DNA from 4 places in the Aliivibrio wodanis genome. Region 4 is predicted to be linked to each of the others. Evidence: riboswitches for the same ligand, from Rfam matches in the RefSeq annotation. Region 4 holds a riboswitch; each other region holds the start of a gene.
The links. Region 4 has a riboswitch for lysine ahead of lysC (lysine-sensitive aspartokinase 3). Riboswitches for the same ligand answer to the same signal wherever they lie in the genome.

Region 1: another riboswitch for lysine. It lies ahead of lysC (lysine-sensitive aspartokinase 3); the one in region 4 lies ahead of lysC (lysine-sensitive aspartokinase 3).
Region 2: another riboswitch for lysine. It lies ahead of ACU5DF_RS09520 (Na+/H+ antiporter NhaC family protein); the one in region 4 lies ahead of lysC (lysine-sensitive aspartokinase 3).
Region 3: another riboswitch for lysine. It lies ahead of lysC (lysine-sensitive aspartokinase 3); the one in region 4 lies ahead of lysC (lysine-sensitive aspartokinase 3).

Annotation. Positions count from the first base shown of each region.
Region 1 covers NZ_JBREXA010000002.1:2,721,816-2,724,999, reverse strand. Annotated here, with positions in the region: gene ACU5DF_RS20635 (pyridoxal-phosphate-dependent aminotransferase family protein) at 1-777, opposite strand, end outside; lysine riboswitch at 994-1,167, shown strand; gene lysC (lysine-sensitive aspartokinase 3) at 1,235-2,587, shown strand; gene metH (methionine synthase) at 2,673-3,184, opposite strand, start outside.
Region 2 covers NZ_JBREXA010000002.1:343,967-347,150, forward strand. Annotated here, with positions in the region: gene ACU5DF_RS09510 (MipA/OmpV family protein) at 1-21, shown strand, start outside; gene ACU5DF_RS09515 (H-NS family histone-like protein) at 227-631, opposite strand; lysine riboswitch at 874-1,059, shown strand; gene ACU5DF_RS09520 (Na+/H+ antiporter NhaC family protein) at 1,140-2,726, shown strand; gene ACU5DF_RS09525 (nucleotidyltransferase domain-containing protein) at 2,836-3,184, shown strand, end outside.
Region 3 covers NZ_JBREXA010000005.1:27,148-30,331, reverse strand. Annotated here, with positions in the region: gene ACU5DF_RS22965 (PglL family O-oligosaccharyltransferase) at 1-269, shown strand, start outside; gene ACU5DF_RS22960 (pyridoxal-phosphate-dependent aminotransferase family protein) at 317-1,426, opposite strand; lysine riboswitch at 1,643-1,816, shown strand; gene lysC (lysine-sensitive aspartokinase 3) at 1,884-3,184, shown strand, end outside.
Region 4 covers NZ_JBREXA010000011.1:1,827-5,010, reverse strand. Annotated here, with positions in the region: gene lysC (lysine-sensitive aspartokinase 3) at 60-1,412, opposite strand; lysine riboswitch at 1,480-1,653, opposite strand; gene ACU5DF_RS23580 (pyridoxal-phosphate-dependent aminotransferase family protein) at 1,870-2,979, shown strand; partial or broken gene ACU5DF_RS23575 (PglL family O-oligosaccharyltransferase) at 3,027-3,184, opposite strand, start outside.

The DNA.
Region 1 (3,184 bases), on a different contig from region 4:
ATGTAAGGCGTATAAACTATTGACTGGGGCCGTATGGTGATAGCTTCTTTTTCCCTCACCACTCCAATAACCTAACACCAAACTTTGATCTAAAAACCAACTCTGTACGGGCGTCTTTCTCGATGTCATCTTCTCAACGGCTTTATTCGAGAACGTCACAGGAGACAAACCTGGTGTACAAGATAAACATTTTTGGGAACCAGAATACACCGCATCCAATTGCCATTCATCCACCAATAATGGAACGCCACCTAATGACGTCACCGCATCCACAATGGTTAGGCATCCATGCTTACGTGCAAGTTCAGAAATAGCTCTAGCGTCACTCAATACTCCTGTAGACGTTTCTGCATGCACAAAAGCGACAATAGTAATATCAGGATGTTGTTCTAACGCTTGTTTCACTTTATCTAACGAAACTGGTTCTCCCCACTTATCATCAATAACAATTGCAGTACCGCCGCAACGCTCAACATTTTGTCGCATTCGTTCGCCAAAAACACCATTACGACAAACTAAAACCTTCTCGCCAGCTTCAACTAAGTTAACAAAACAAGTTTCCATTCCTGCACTTCCAGGGGCTGATACTGCAATCGTGAACTCGTTTTCTGTTTGAAATGCGTATTTAAGTAACTCTTTAACCTCATCCATCATTTTTATGAATAATGGGTCAAGATGGCCAATTGTAGGTCGGCTTAAGGCTTGTAATACTTGTGGTGAAATATCTGATGGACCAGGTCCCATAAGGGTTCTTCTTGGTGGGATAAAACTTTGCATTATTCACTCCTTGAAATATAGGGTGTACAAAGAATAGACACAAAAATAATTAAACTCAATTAGACTAAGTCATTAGAGTGACTAAACTAGAAAAAACACCATCAAAACACCTACTTTTACTTTAAAGAGAAGAAATACAAATAAAGTTGTTACCACTTGTTGACATTTAAGCCATAAAAAAGCACATTATTAATACGTATTTTGTTCCTTTGAAATACATAAAGAAGAGGAGCATTACCTAGGTAACTTAATTTGTGGAGTCCAAACTCCTAGTCAACTAAGTGAGGGAGAGTAATGCCGAGACGAACTTTATTGGGAAAACTTCGTCGGTCGTTTAGGCTGAATCCTAACGATTGTCACTTATTTTTTAAGTGAAGGGCTTCTAGCAACTATTTATTTCTTGCTATCACCCCTTCACCTTTATTTTACACATTGGATGTAGTCGGGAGACAGGAAAGTGAACCCTATTAATGTTGCTAAATTTGGTGGCACTAGCGTTGCCAATTTCGAAGCAATGAGCTGCAGCGCTCATGTTGTCGAGCAGAATCAAAAAACTCACCTTGTGGTTATTAGTGCTTGCTCTGGCGTTACTAATTTATTGGTAGAGCTCGCTAACGGTGTACAAGATAACCAAAGAAAAAAAGATATTTTTGAAGAGTTAAAGTCCATTCACTTTTCTGTATTAGATCAACTCTCTGATCCTATTTATCCAGAGAAAGCTATTCTTGAAATCCTTGAAGACATAAAAAAAGCGGCCGATGCAGCTTCATTTCAATCAAGTGATAAACTCACTGATCATCTTGTTTCTTGCGGTGAGCTCATGTCAACTCACCTATTTACTCAACTATTAATTGAACGCGGTAACTCTGCCGTTCGCTTTGATATCAGAACAGTTCTTCGCACCGATGCACAATTTGGTAAAGGTGAGCCACAACTTGAAGAAATATCTCAGCTAGCTCAAGCTAAACTCGCACCTCTTTGCCAGAAACATATTGTCGTAACACAAGGTTTCATTGGGTCTGATAATGAAGGAAATACAACGACATTAGGTCGAGGTGGCAGTGATTATAGTGCGGCATTAATAGCTGAATCTGTAAATGCTTGTGGATTAGAAATTTGGACTGATGTTCCTGGTATTTATACTACCGACCCTCGCATTGCACCTGCTGCATCTCCAATCCCAGAAATTAGCTTTAGTGAAGCTTCAGAGATGGCAAACTATGGTGCTAAAATTTTACACCCATCAACACTATTACCCGCTCTACGTCATCAAATCCCTGTGTTTGTTGGTTCATCAAAAGAACCAGAAAAAGGCGGTACGTGGATAAAGCAAAAAGTAGACAGCTCTCCATTATTTAGAGCGCTAACCTTACGTTGCAATCAAACCATGGTGACATTACATAGTCCAAACATGTTCCATGCTTATGGTTTTCTAGCTGAAGTATTTAAAATATTAGCTAAATATCAGATTTCAGTCGATTTAATTACCACCTCTGAAGTAAGTGTCGCTCTTACTCTTGACCAAACTAATACCAACGGTAAAGCGCCAGAATTACCTTTTGAAGCCCAACAAGAATTAGAAAAATTATGCACGGTTGAAATAGAAAACGATCTATGTCTAATTGCACTTATTGGTAATCAAATGAGTGACTCTAAAGGATATGCTAAGCAAGTGTTTGGAGCTTTAGAAGATTTCAATCTACGCATGATTTGTTATGGAGCAAGTCAGCATAATTTATGTTTCTTGTTACATGAATCAGAATCTAAACGTGCGGTTCAAGTTCTACATAAAGAACTATTTGAAAAGTAGAAAATCATGTTCTAAACCTATTAAACTAAAAAATCCCATTAATTGATTATTAATGGGATTTTTAATGTTTATTATGAAAAAGATCTTAGTTTAGATTTGGCCCTAGCCACTTTTCAGTTTCTAACATATCCCAACCTTTTCTCTCTGCATAACTTTCAGCTTGATCTTGCTGTATTTGAGCAATAGCAAAATAACGAGAGTCTGGGTGTGAGAAATACATACCCGACACTGATGCGCCTGGCCACATCGCATAACTTGAGGTTAATGACATACCAATCGATTCTTCAACATTCATCAACTCCCATAAGCTTCCTTTTTCCGTATGCTCAGGGCAGGCAGGATAACCAGGAGCAGGGCGAATACCTTGGTATTTTTCACGGATAAGATCATCATTAGAAAGATCTTCATCTGGTGAATATCCCCAGATATCTTTACGAACTTCTTTGTGTAAATACTCAGCAAATGCTTCGGCTAAGCGATCTGCTACGGCTTGGATCATAATGGCGTTATAGTCATCACCTTTGGCTTTATACTCATCCGCTAGATCTCGCTCACCAATACCTCCAGTCACAGCAAAGCCACCTATCCAATCGGCTT
Region 2 (3,184 bases), on a different contig from region 4:
GGTATAGCATACGTTTTTTAGAGTTAATTTGAAGAAAAGCCGTGATAAAATTATTTTTAACGGTTTTTTTTGATTTTTTAGAATAATAAATCTAAATGCAGTGACTTTGAATTCCATTAATATAATGAATTTGATGTACTGAACATATTTTAAGTCAATACTCAGATATAAAAAAGCCACTCAAATGAGTGGCTTTAAATTATCTTTAGTCTTATCAATATAATGATTAGATTAGGAAATCTTCTAAAGCTTTACCAGCATCAAGTTGAGTCTGAAGTGCCGATGGAGTACGACCTTGGCCTGTCCATGTTTTTTCTGCACCAGCATGATCTGAGAATTTGTATTTAGCAGGACGTGGAGCACGTTTCTGTTTTGTTTTTACTGTAGTAGAAGACATAGTGTCCATTAGATCTTCAGGTGCAATACCATTATCGATCATCATTTGACGGAACTCTTCAAGTTTCGCTTGTTTTTCAGCAAGTTGAGCGCGGTCTTCTGCCTCAGTATCTTGACGTTCAGCTACAACTGATTGTAGTTTCTCAAGAGCTTCTTCTAATTGCTCAAGAGTCATTTCACGAGATAGTACACGTAAGCTGCGTAGATTCAGTAGTGTTTTAATAGTATCAGACATTGTTCATTCCAAAATTATTTTTGATAATACAATTATAATATAACAGAAAAAGAATATATCAAATTAATTAGTCAATAAATTAAAAATATTAGTGATAGATATATTAAAAGATATTGAGATAAGTGTCATAGGTCAAGTTAAATAAGGTTAAAGTATCTCATTCTGAGTGGTGTGGTAGCCTAATGTTAAATTGCTCAAAATAGCATTGCAAATTTGTTTTCAATAAGTACAATGGGCGCACCTAAACGGGTAGAGGCGCACTGCCTAAAAGTAGATTGTTTGAGGGTGATTCTGATGACGGCAATTGAAAGGAGTCAGTGCCGAAGCTAATTACGTTAATCAAGCGTGCTTAGCTGGGGTTATTTCGAAAAGGAATAACACTGCCATAGTCAATTTTATTTTTTCAACTATGGAGCGCTACTGTGGGGAAATGGTTTACATTCACTTCCTTTATAACGGCTTTGCCGTATCAACAGTAGATCTCCAACCAAACTGGTTGTTGTAGATCATGAACTTAGCTGATTTTTCCAATTCTCCAATATCAATATTGCCCCCATTAATGGCTTTGGGTTTAGCAATTATTACACGCCGAGTATTACTTTCTCTTGGTGTTGGTATTATTTTAGGCGCAATCTTGCTGTCTAATTACTCAATTTCTAGTACTGTGTCTTATACCTTTAGTTCTATTAAAGGTGTTTTCATCGATGATGGGGCTATTAATACATGGAATATGAGTATTGTTGCTTTCCTTATTTTATTAGGAATGACAACGGCACTATTAACACTTTCTGGTGGTACTCGTGCATTTGCAGAATGGGCGCAGACAAAAATTAAAAGTAAACGTGGTGCAAAACTACTTGCTGCTTTTCTTGGTGTCTTCATTTTTGTGGATGACTATTTTAATAGCTTAGCTGTTGGTTCTATTTCTCGTCCTGTAACTGACCGTTTTTATGTATCAAGAGCAAAGCTAGCTTATATTCTTGATTCTACTGCTGCACCAATGTGTGTCTTAATGCCTGCATCAAGTTGGGGCGCGTATATCATTACCATTATTGGTGGTATTTTGGTATCACACGGTGTAACTGAATATTCGGCATTAGGTGCATATGTTCGCTTGATTCCAATGAATTTTTACGCTGTTTTTGCTCTATTAATGGTATTTGCTGTTGTTTGGTTCCAACTAGACGTTGGTCCAATGCGTAATCATGAAAATGAAGCATCACGTGGTAATGGTTTTGATGATAAAGCAGTAAATGCTGAATCTAAAGACCTAAACGAAGAGCTAAATATTACTGAGAGTGAAACTGGTAAAGTTTCAGATTTGATTTTCCCAATAATTACGCTAATTGTAGCGACAGTATTCTTTATGATTTATACCGGCGTACAAGCGTTGGTTGCTGATGGTAAAGAAATTAATATTCTTGGTGCTTTTGAAAATACCGATGTTGGTGCATCATTATGTTATGGTGGTTTGATTGGCCTTGGTGCTGCTCTTATTACTGTTTTTCGTCAAGATATTTCAGCAAAAGATATTGGTATGACCATGTGGATTGGTGCTAAATCGATGTTTGGTGCAATCTTGATTTTATTCTTTGCATGGACAATTGGCTCTGTTATAGGTGATATGAAAACAGGTTCTTACTTATCTAGCTTGGCTCAAGGTAGCATCGGTATTCACTGGATCCCTGTTATTTTATTCCTTCTTTCAGGTCTAATGGCATTTAGTACGGGTACATCATGGGGTACGTTTGGTATCATGTTACCAATTGCAGGTGATATGGCGGGCGCGACTGATATAGCACTTATTTTACCAATGTTAGGTGCGGTATTAGCGGGATCTGTATTTGGAGACCATTGTTCACCAATCTCTGATACTACCATTTTGTCTTCTACTGGTGCTCGTTGTAGTCATATTGATCATGTAGCGACACAATTACCTTATGCATTATCCGTTGCAGGTGTATCTGCTATTGGTTATATCGCTCTTGGTTTTACAGGATCGGTATTAATGGCATTTGCTGCATCAACAGCCGCGTTTATTCTTGTTTGTGGTGCATTGATGATAATGTCTAAAAAACGTGCAGTAACTGCATAAAACTAGCAATATCATTAACAAACCGGTCTAAATGACCGGTTTTTTATTGCTTTTTTATGGTGAAATCGCGATCATTACTTCTGTATCTATTTTGATTGGAGTGTGTTTTGTGTCCCGTTTTACTTTACCTATTATTGATAAACAATCACCCTTCCAAAAAGAGTTTGAACCTGTCATTCGAGATCTGATTGCTCATGTGCGTTCAGCGGTTCCTAAATCACTTCATAGTATCTATCTTTATGGCAGCGTAGCGCGACGTCAAGCGACCCCCGGCCGTTCTAATTTAGATGTAACGATAATAACTACATTACCTTTGACCAATAAAGAGCAAACTTTGGTTAATACGATTAAGGTAAGATTCCAGTCAAAATACCCACAAATAACAGGCGTTACTTTTAACATTGGAGAAGCGAAGGAAGTATTGCAGCTTGAATCAATATTCAGCTGGGGCTTTTGGC
Region 3 (3,184 bases), on a different contig from region 4:
CAGCTCAGCTAACTATAGGGATTATGAATAAAAAATCAGAATTAATTACACCCTATATAACATGGTCAAAAGAGCTTATAAAAACAAAGCCTAGACCTGCATTTTATCAAAACCTAATCATTGCTTATCAAGCTCTTGGGCAAGTTCAAAATGCAGAAGATATAAGAAGAGAGGCGATTTTCTTATTTCCAAATAATAAATTTGAATCGGTAGAATTAGATGAAAAACTTCGCCAGAACTCCTCTGTATTAAAAGAGAAAAATAAATAAACGATTCATAAAAACCGCTGATTATTCAGCGGTTTTTTGGTTAATTCTTAAAGAACATCAGATAAAGCCTTAAGACAAAGAGCCACATTTTCTTTCTTAGCCGCATACCCCATTAAACCAATACGCCATGCTTTCCCTGCTAAATCTCCCAGTCCAGCACCAATTTCTAAATTATATTCATTCAGTAGGCGTGACCTAATCGCAGCATCATCAACACCTTCCGGAATATAAACTGCATTCAATTGTGGCAACCGATAAGCTTCATCAACAATAAATTGAATACCTAGAGCTTCTAAACCTTGTTTTAGCTCTTGATGATAATATGCATGTCTACTCCACGCTTCTTCTATTCCTTCATTTTTTAGCATTAATAATGCTTCATGTAAGGCGTATAAACTATTGACTGGGGCCGTATGGTGATAGCTTCTTTTTCCCTCACCACTCCAATAACCTAACACCAAACTTTGATCTAAAAACCAACTCTGTACGGGCGTCTTTCTCGATGTCATCTTCTCAACGGCTTTATTCGAGAACGTCACAGGAGACAAACCTGGTGTACAAGATAAACATTTTTGGGAACCAGAATACACCGCATCCAATTGCCATTCATCCACCAATAATGGAACGCCACCTAATGACGTCACCGCATCCACAATGGTTAGGCATCCATGCTTACGTGCAAGTTCAGAAATAGCTCTAGCGTCACTCAATACTCCTGTAGACGTTTCTGCATGCACAAAAGCGACAATAGTAATATCAGGATGTTGTTCTAACGCTTGTTTCACTTTATCTAACGAAACTGGTTCTCCCCACTTATCATCAATAACAATTGCAGTACCGCCGCAACGCTCAACATTTTGTCGCATTCGTTCGCCAAAAACACCATTACGACAAACTAAAACCTTCTCGCCAGCTTCAACTAAGTTAACAAAACAAGTTTCCATTCCTGCACTTCCAGGGGCTGATACTGCAATCGTGAACTCGTTTTCTGTTTGAAATGCGTATTTAAGTAACTCTTTAACCTCATCCATCATTTTTATGAATAATGGGTCAAGATGGCCAATTGTAGGTCGGCTTAAGGCTTGTAATACTTGTGGTGAAATATCTGATGGACCAGGTCCCATAAGGGTTCTTCTTGGTGGGATAAAACTTTGCATTATTCACTCCTTGAAATATAGGGTGTACAAAGAATAGACACAAAAATAATTAAACTCAATTAGACTAAGTCATTAGAGTGACTAAACTAGAAAAAACACCATCAAAACACCTACTTTTACTTTAAAGAGAAGAAATACAAATAAAGTTGTTACCACTTGTTGACATTTAAGCCATAAAAAAGCACATTATTAATACGTATTTTGTTCCTTTGAAATACATAAAGAAGAGGAGCATTACCTAGGTAACTTAATTTGTGGAGTCCAAACTCCTAGTCAACTAAGTGAGGGAGAGTAATGCCGAGACGAACTTTATTGGGAAAACTTCGTCGGTCGTTTAGGCTGAATCCTAACGATTGTCACTTATTTTTTAAGTGAAGGGCTTCTAGCAACTATTTATTTCTTGCTATCACCCCTTCACCTTTATTTTACACATTGGATGTAGTCGGGAGACAGGAAAGTGAACCCTATTAATGTTGCTAAATTTGGTGGCACTAGCGTTGCCAATTTCGAAGCAATGAGCTGCAGCGCTCATGTTGTCGAGCAGAATCAAAAAACTCACCTTGTGGTTATTAGTGCTTGCTCTGGCGTTACTAATTTATTGGTAGAGCTCGCTAACGGTGTACAAGATAACCAAAGAAAAAAAGATATTTTTGAAGAGTTAAAGTCCATTCACTTTTCTGTATTAGATCAACTCTCTGATCCTATTTATCCAGAGAAAGCTATTCTTGAAATCCTTGAAGACATAAAAAAAGCGGCCGATGCAGCTTCATTTCAATCAAGTGATAAACTCACTGATCATCTTGTTTCTTGCGGTGAGCTCATGTCAACTCACCTATTTACTCAACTATTAATTGAACGCGGTAACTCTGCCGTTCGCTTTGATATCAGAACAGTTCTTCGCACCGATGCACAATTTGGTAAAGGTGAGCCACAACTTGAAGAAATATCTCAGCTAGCTCAAGCTAAACTCGCACCTCTTTGCCAGAAACATATTGTCGTAACACAAGGTTTCATTGGGTCTGATAATGAAGGAAATACAACGACATTAGGTCGAGGTGGCAGTGATTATAGTGCGGCATTAATAGCTGAATCTGTAAATGCTTGTGGATTAGAAATTTGGACTGATGTTCCTGGTATTTATACTACCGACCCTCGCATTGCACCTGCTGCATCTCCAATCCCAGAAATTAGCTTTAGTGAAGCTTCAGAGATGGCAAACTATGGTGCTAAAATTTTACACCCATCAACACTATTACCCGCTCTACGTCATCAAATCCCTGTGTTTGTTGGTTCATCAAAAGAACCAGAAAAAGGCGGTACGTGGATAAAGCAAAAAGTAGACAGCTCTCCATTATTTAGAGCGCTAACCTTACGTTGCAATCAAACCATGGTGACATTACATAGTCCAAACATGTTCCATGCTTATGGTTTTCTAGCTGAAGTATTTAAAATATTAGCTAAATATCAGATTTCAGTCGATTTAATTACCACCTCTGAAGTAAGTGTCGCTCTTACTCTTGACCAAACTAATACCAACGGTAAAGCGCCAGAATTACCTTTTGAAGCCCAACAAGAATTAGAAAAATTATGCACGGTTGAAATAGAAAACGATCTATGTCTAATTGCACTTATTGGTAATCAAATGAGTGACTCTAAAGGATATGCTAAGCAAGTGTTTGGAGCTTTAGAAGATTTCAATCTACGCATGATTTGTTATGGAGCAAGTCAGCATAATTTATGTTTCTTGTTACATGAATC
Region 4 (3,184 bases):
ATCCCATTAATAATCAATTAATGGGATTTTTTAGTTTAATAGGTTTAGAACATGATTTTCTACTTTTCAAATAGTTCTTTATGTAGAACTTGAACCGCACGTTTAGATTCTGATTCATGTAACAAGAAACATAAATTATGCTGACTTGCTCCATAACAAATCATGCGTAGATTGAAATCTTCTAAAGCTCCAAACACTTGCTTAGCATATCCTTTAGAGTCACTCATTTGATTACCAATAAGTGCAATTAGACATAGATCGTTTTCTATTTCAACCGTGCATAATTTTTCTAATTCTTGTTGGGCTTCAAAAGGTAATTCTGGCGCTTTACCGTTGGTATTAGTTTGGTCAAGAGTAAGAGCGACACTTACTTCAGAGGTGGTAATTAAATCGACTGAAATCTGATATTTAGCTAATATTTTAAATACTTCAGCTAGAAAACCATAAGCATGGAACATGTTTGGACTATGTAATGTCACCATGGTTTGATTGCAACGTAAGGTTAGCGCTCTAAATAATGGAGAGCTGTCTACTTTTTGCTTTATCCACGTACCGCCTTTTTCTGGTTCTTTTGATGAACCAACAAACACAGGGATTTGATGACGTAGAGCGGGTAATAGTGTTGATGGGTGTAAAATTTTAGCACCATAGTTTGCCATCTCTGAAGCTTCACTAAAGCTAATTTCTGGGATTGGAGATGCAGCAGGTGCAATGCGAGGGTCGGTAGTATAAATACCAGGAACATCAGTCCAAATTTCTAATCCACAAGCATTTACAGATTCAGCTATTAATGCCGCACTATAATCACTGCCACCTCGACCTAATGTCGTTGTATTTCCTTCATTATCAGACCCAATGAAACCTTGTGTTACGACAATATGTTTCTGGCAAAGAGGTGCGAGTTTAGCTTGAGCTAGCTGAGATATTTCTTCAAGTTGTGGCTCACCTTTACCAAATTGTGCATCGGTGCGAAGAACTGTTCTGATATCAAAGCGAACGGCAGAGTTACCGCGTTCAATTAATAGTTGAGTAAATAGGTGAGTTGACATGAGCTCACCGCAAGAAACAAGATGATCAGTGAGTTTATCACTTGATTGAAATGAAGCTGCATCGGCCGCTTTTTTTATGTCTTCAAGGATTTCAAGAATAGCTTTCTCTGGATAAATAGGATCAGAGAGTTGATCTAATACAGAAAAGTGAATGGACTTTAACTCTTCAAAAATATCTTTTTTTCTTTGGTTATCTTGTACACCGTTAGCGAGCTCTACCAATAAATTAGTAACGCCAGAGCAAGCACTAATAACCACAAGGTGAGTTTTTTGATTCTGCTCGACAACATGAGCGCTGCAGCTCATTGCTTCGAAATTGGCAACGCTAGTGCCACCAAATTTAGCAACATTAATAGGGTTCACTTTCCTGTCTCCCGACTACATCCAATGTGTAAAATAAAGGTGAAGGGGTGATAGCAAGAAATAAATAGTTGCTAGAAGCCCTTCACTTAAAAAATAAGTGACAATCGTTAGGATTCAGCCTAAACGACCGACGAAGTTTTCCCAATAAAGTTCGTCTCGGCATTACTCTCCCTCACTTAGTTGACTAGGAGTTTGGACTCCACAAATTAAGTTACCTAGGTAATGCTCCTCTTCTTTATGTATTTCAAAGGAACAAAATACGTATTAATAATGTGCTTTTTTATGGCTTAAATGTCAACAAGTGGTAACAACTTTATTTGTATTTCTTCTCTTTAAAGTAAAAGTAGGTGTTTTGATGGTGTTTTTTCTAGTTTAGTCACTCTAATGACTTAGTCTAATTGAGTTTAATTATTTTTGTGTCTATTCTTTGTACACCCTATATTTCAAGGAGTGAATAATGCAAAGTTTTATCCCACCAAGAAGAACCCTTATGGGACCTGGTCCATCAGATATTTCACCACAAGTATTACAAGCCTTAAGCCGACCTACAATTGGCCATCTTGACCCATTATTCATAAAAATGATGGATGAGGTTAAAGAGTTACTTAAATACGCATTTCAAACAGAAAACGAGTTCACGATTGCAGTATCAGCCCCTGGAAGTGCAGGAATGGAAACTTGTTTTGTTAACTTAGTTGAAGCTGGCGAGAAGGTTTTAGTTTGTCGTAATGGTGTTTTTGGCGAACGAATGCGACAAAATGTTGAGCGTTGCGGCGGTACTGCAATTGTTATTGATGATAAGTGGGGAGAACCAGTTTCGTTAGATAAAGTGAAACAAGCGTTAGAACAACATCCTGATATTACTATTGTCGCTTTTGTGCATGCAGAAACGTCTACAGGAGTATTGAGTGACGCTAGAGCTATTTCTGAACTTGCACGTAAGCATGGATGCCTAACCATTGTGGATGCGGTGACGTCATTAGGTGGCGTTCCATTATTGGTGGATGAATGGCAATTGGATGCGGTGTATTCTGGTTCCCAAAAATGTTTATCTTGTACACCAGGTTTGTCTCCTGTGACGTTCTCGAATAAAGCCGTTGAGAAGATGACATCGAGAAAGACGCCCGTACAGAGTTGGTTTTTAGATCAAAGTTTGGTGTTAGGTTATTGGAGTGGTGAGGGAAAAAGAAGCTATCACCATACGGCCCCAGTCAATAGTTTATACGCCTTACATGAAGCATTATTAATGCTAAAAAATGAAGGAATAGAAGAAGCGTGGAGTAGACATGCATATTATCATCAAGAGCTAAAACAAGGTTTAGAAGCTCTAGGTATTCAATTTATTGTTGATGAAGCTTATCGGTTGCCACAATTGAATGCAGTTTATATTCCGGAAGGTGTTGATGATGCTGCGATTAGGTCACGCCTACTGAATGAATATAATTTAGAAATTGGTGCTGGACTGGGAGATTTAGCAGGGAAAGCATGGCGTATTGGTTTAATGGGGTATGCGGCTAAGAAAGAAAATGTGGCTCTTTGTCTTAAGGCTTTATCTGATGTTCTTTAAGAATTAACCAAAAAACCGCTGAATAATCAGCGGTTTTTATGAATCGTTTATTTATTTTTCTCTTTTAATACAGAGGAGTTCTGGCGAAGTTTTTCATCTAATTCTACCGATTCAAATTTATTATTTGGAAATAAGAAAATCGCCTCTCTTCTTATATCTTCTGCATTTTGAACTTGCCCAAGAGCTTGATAAGCAATGATTAGGT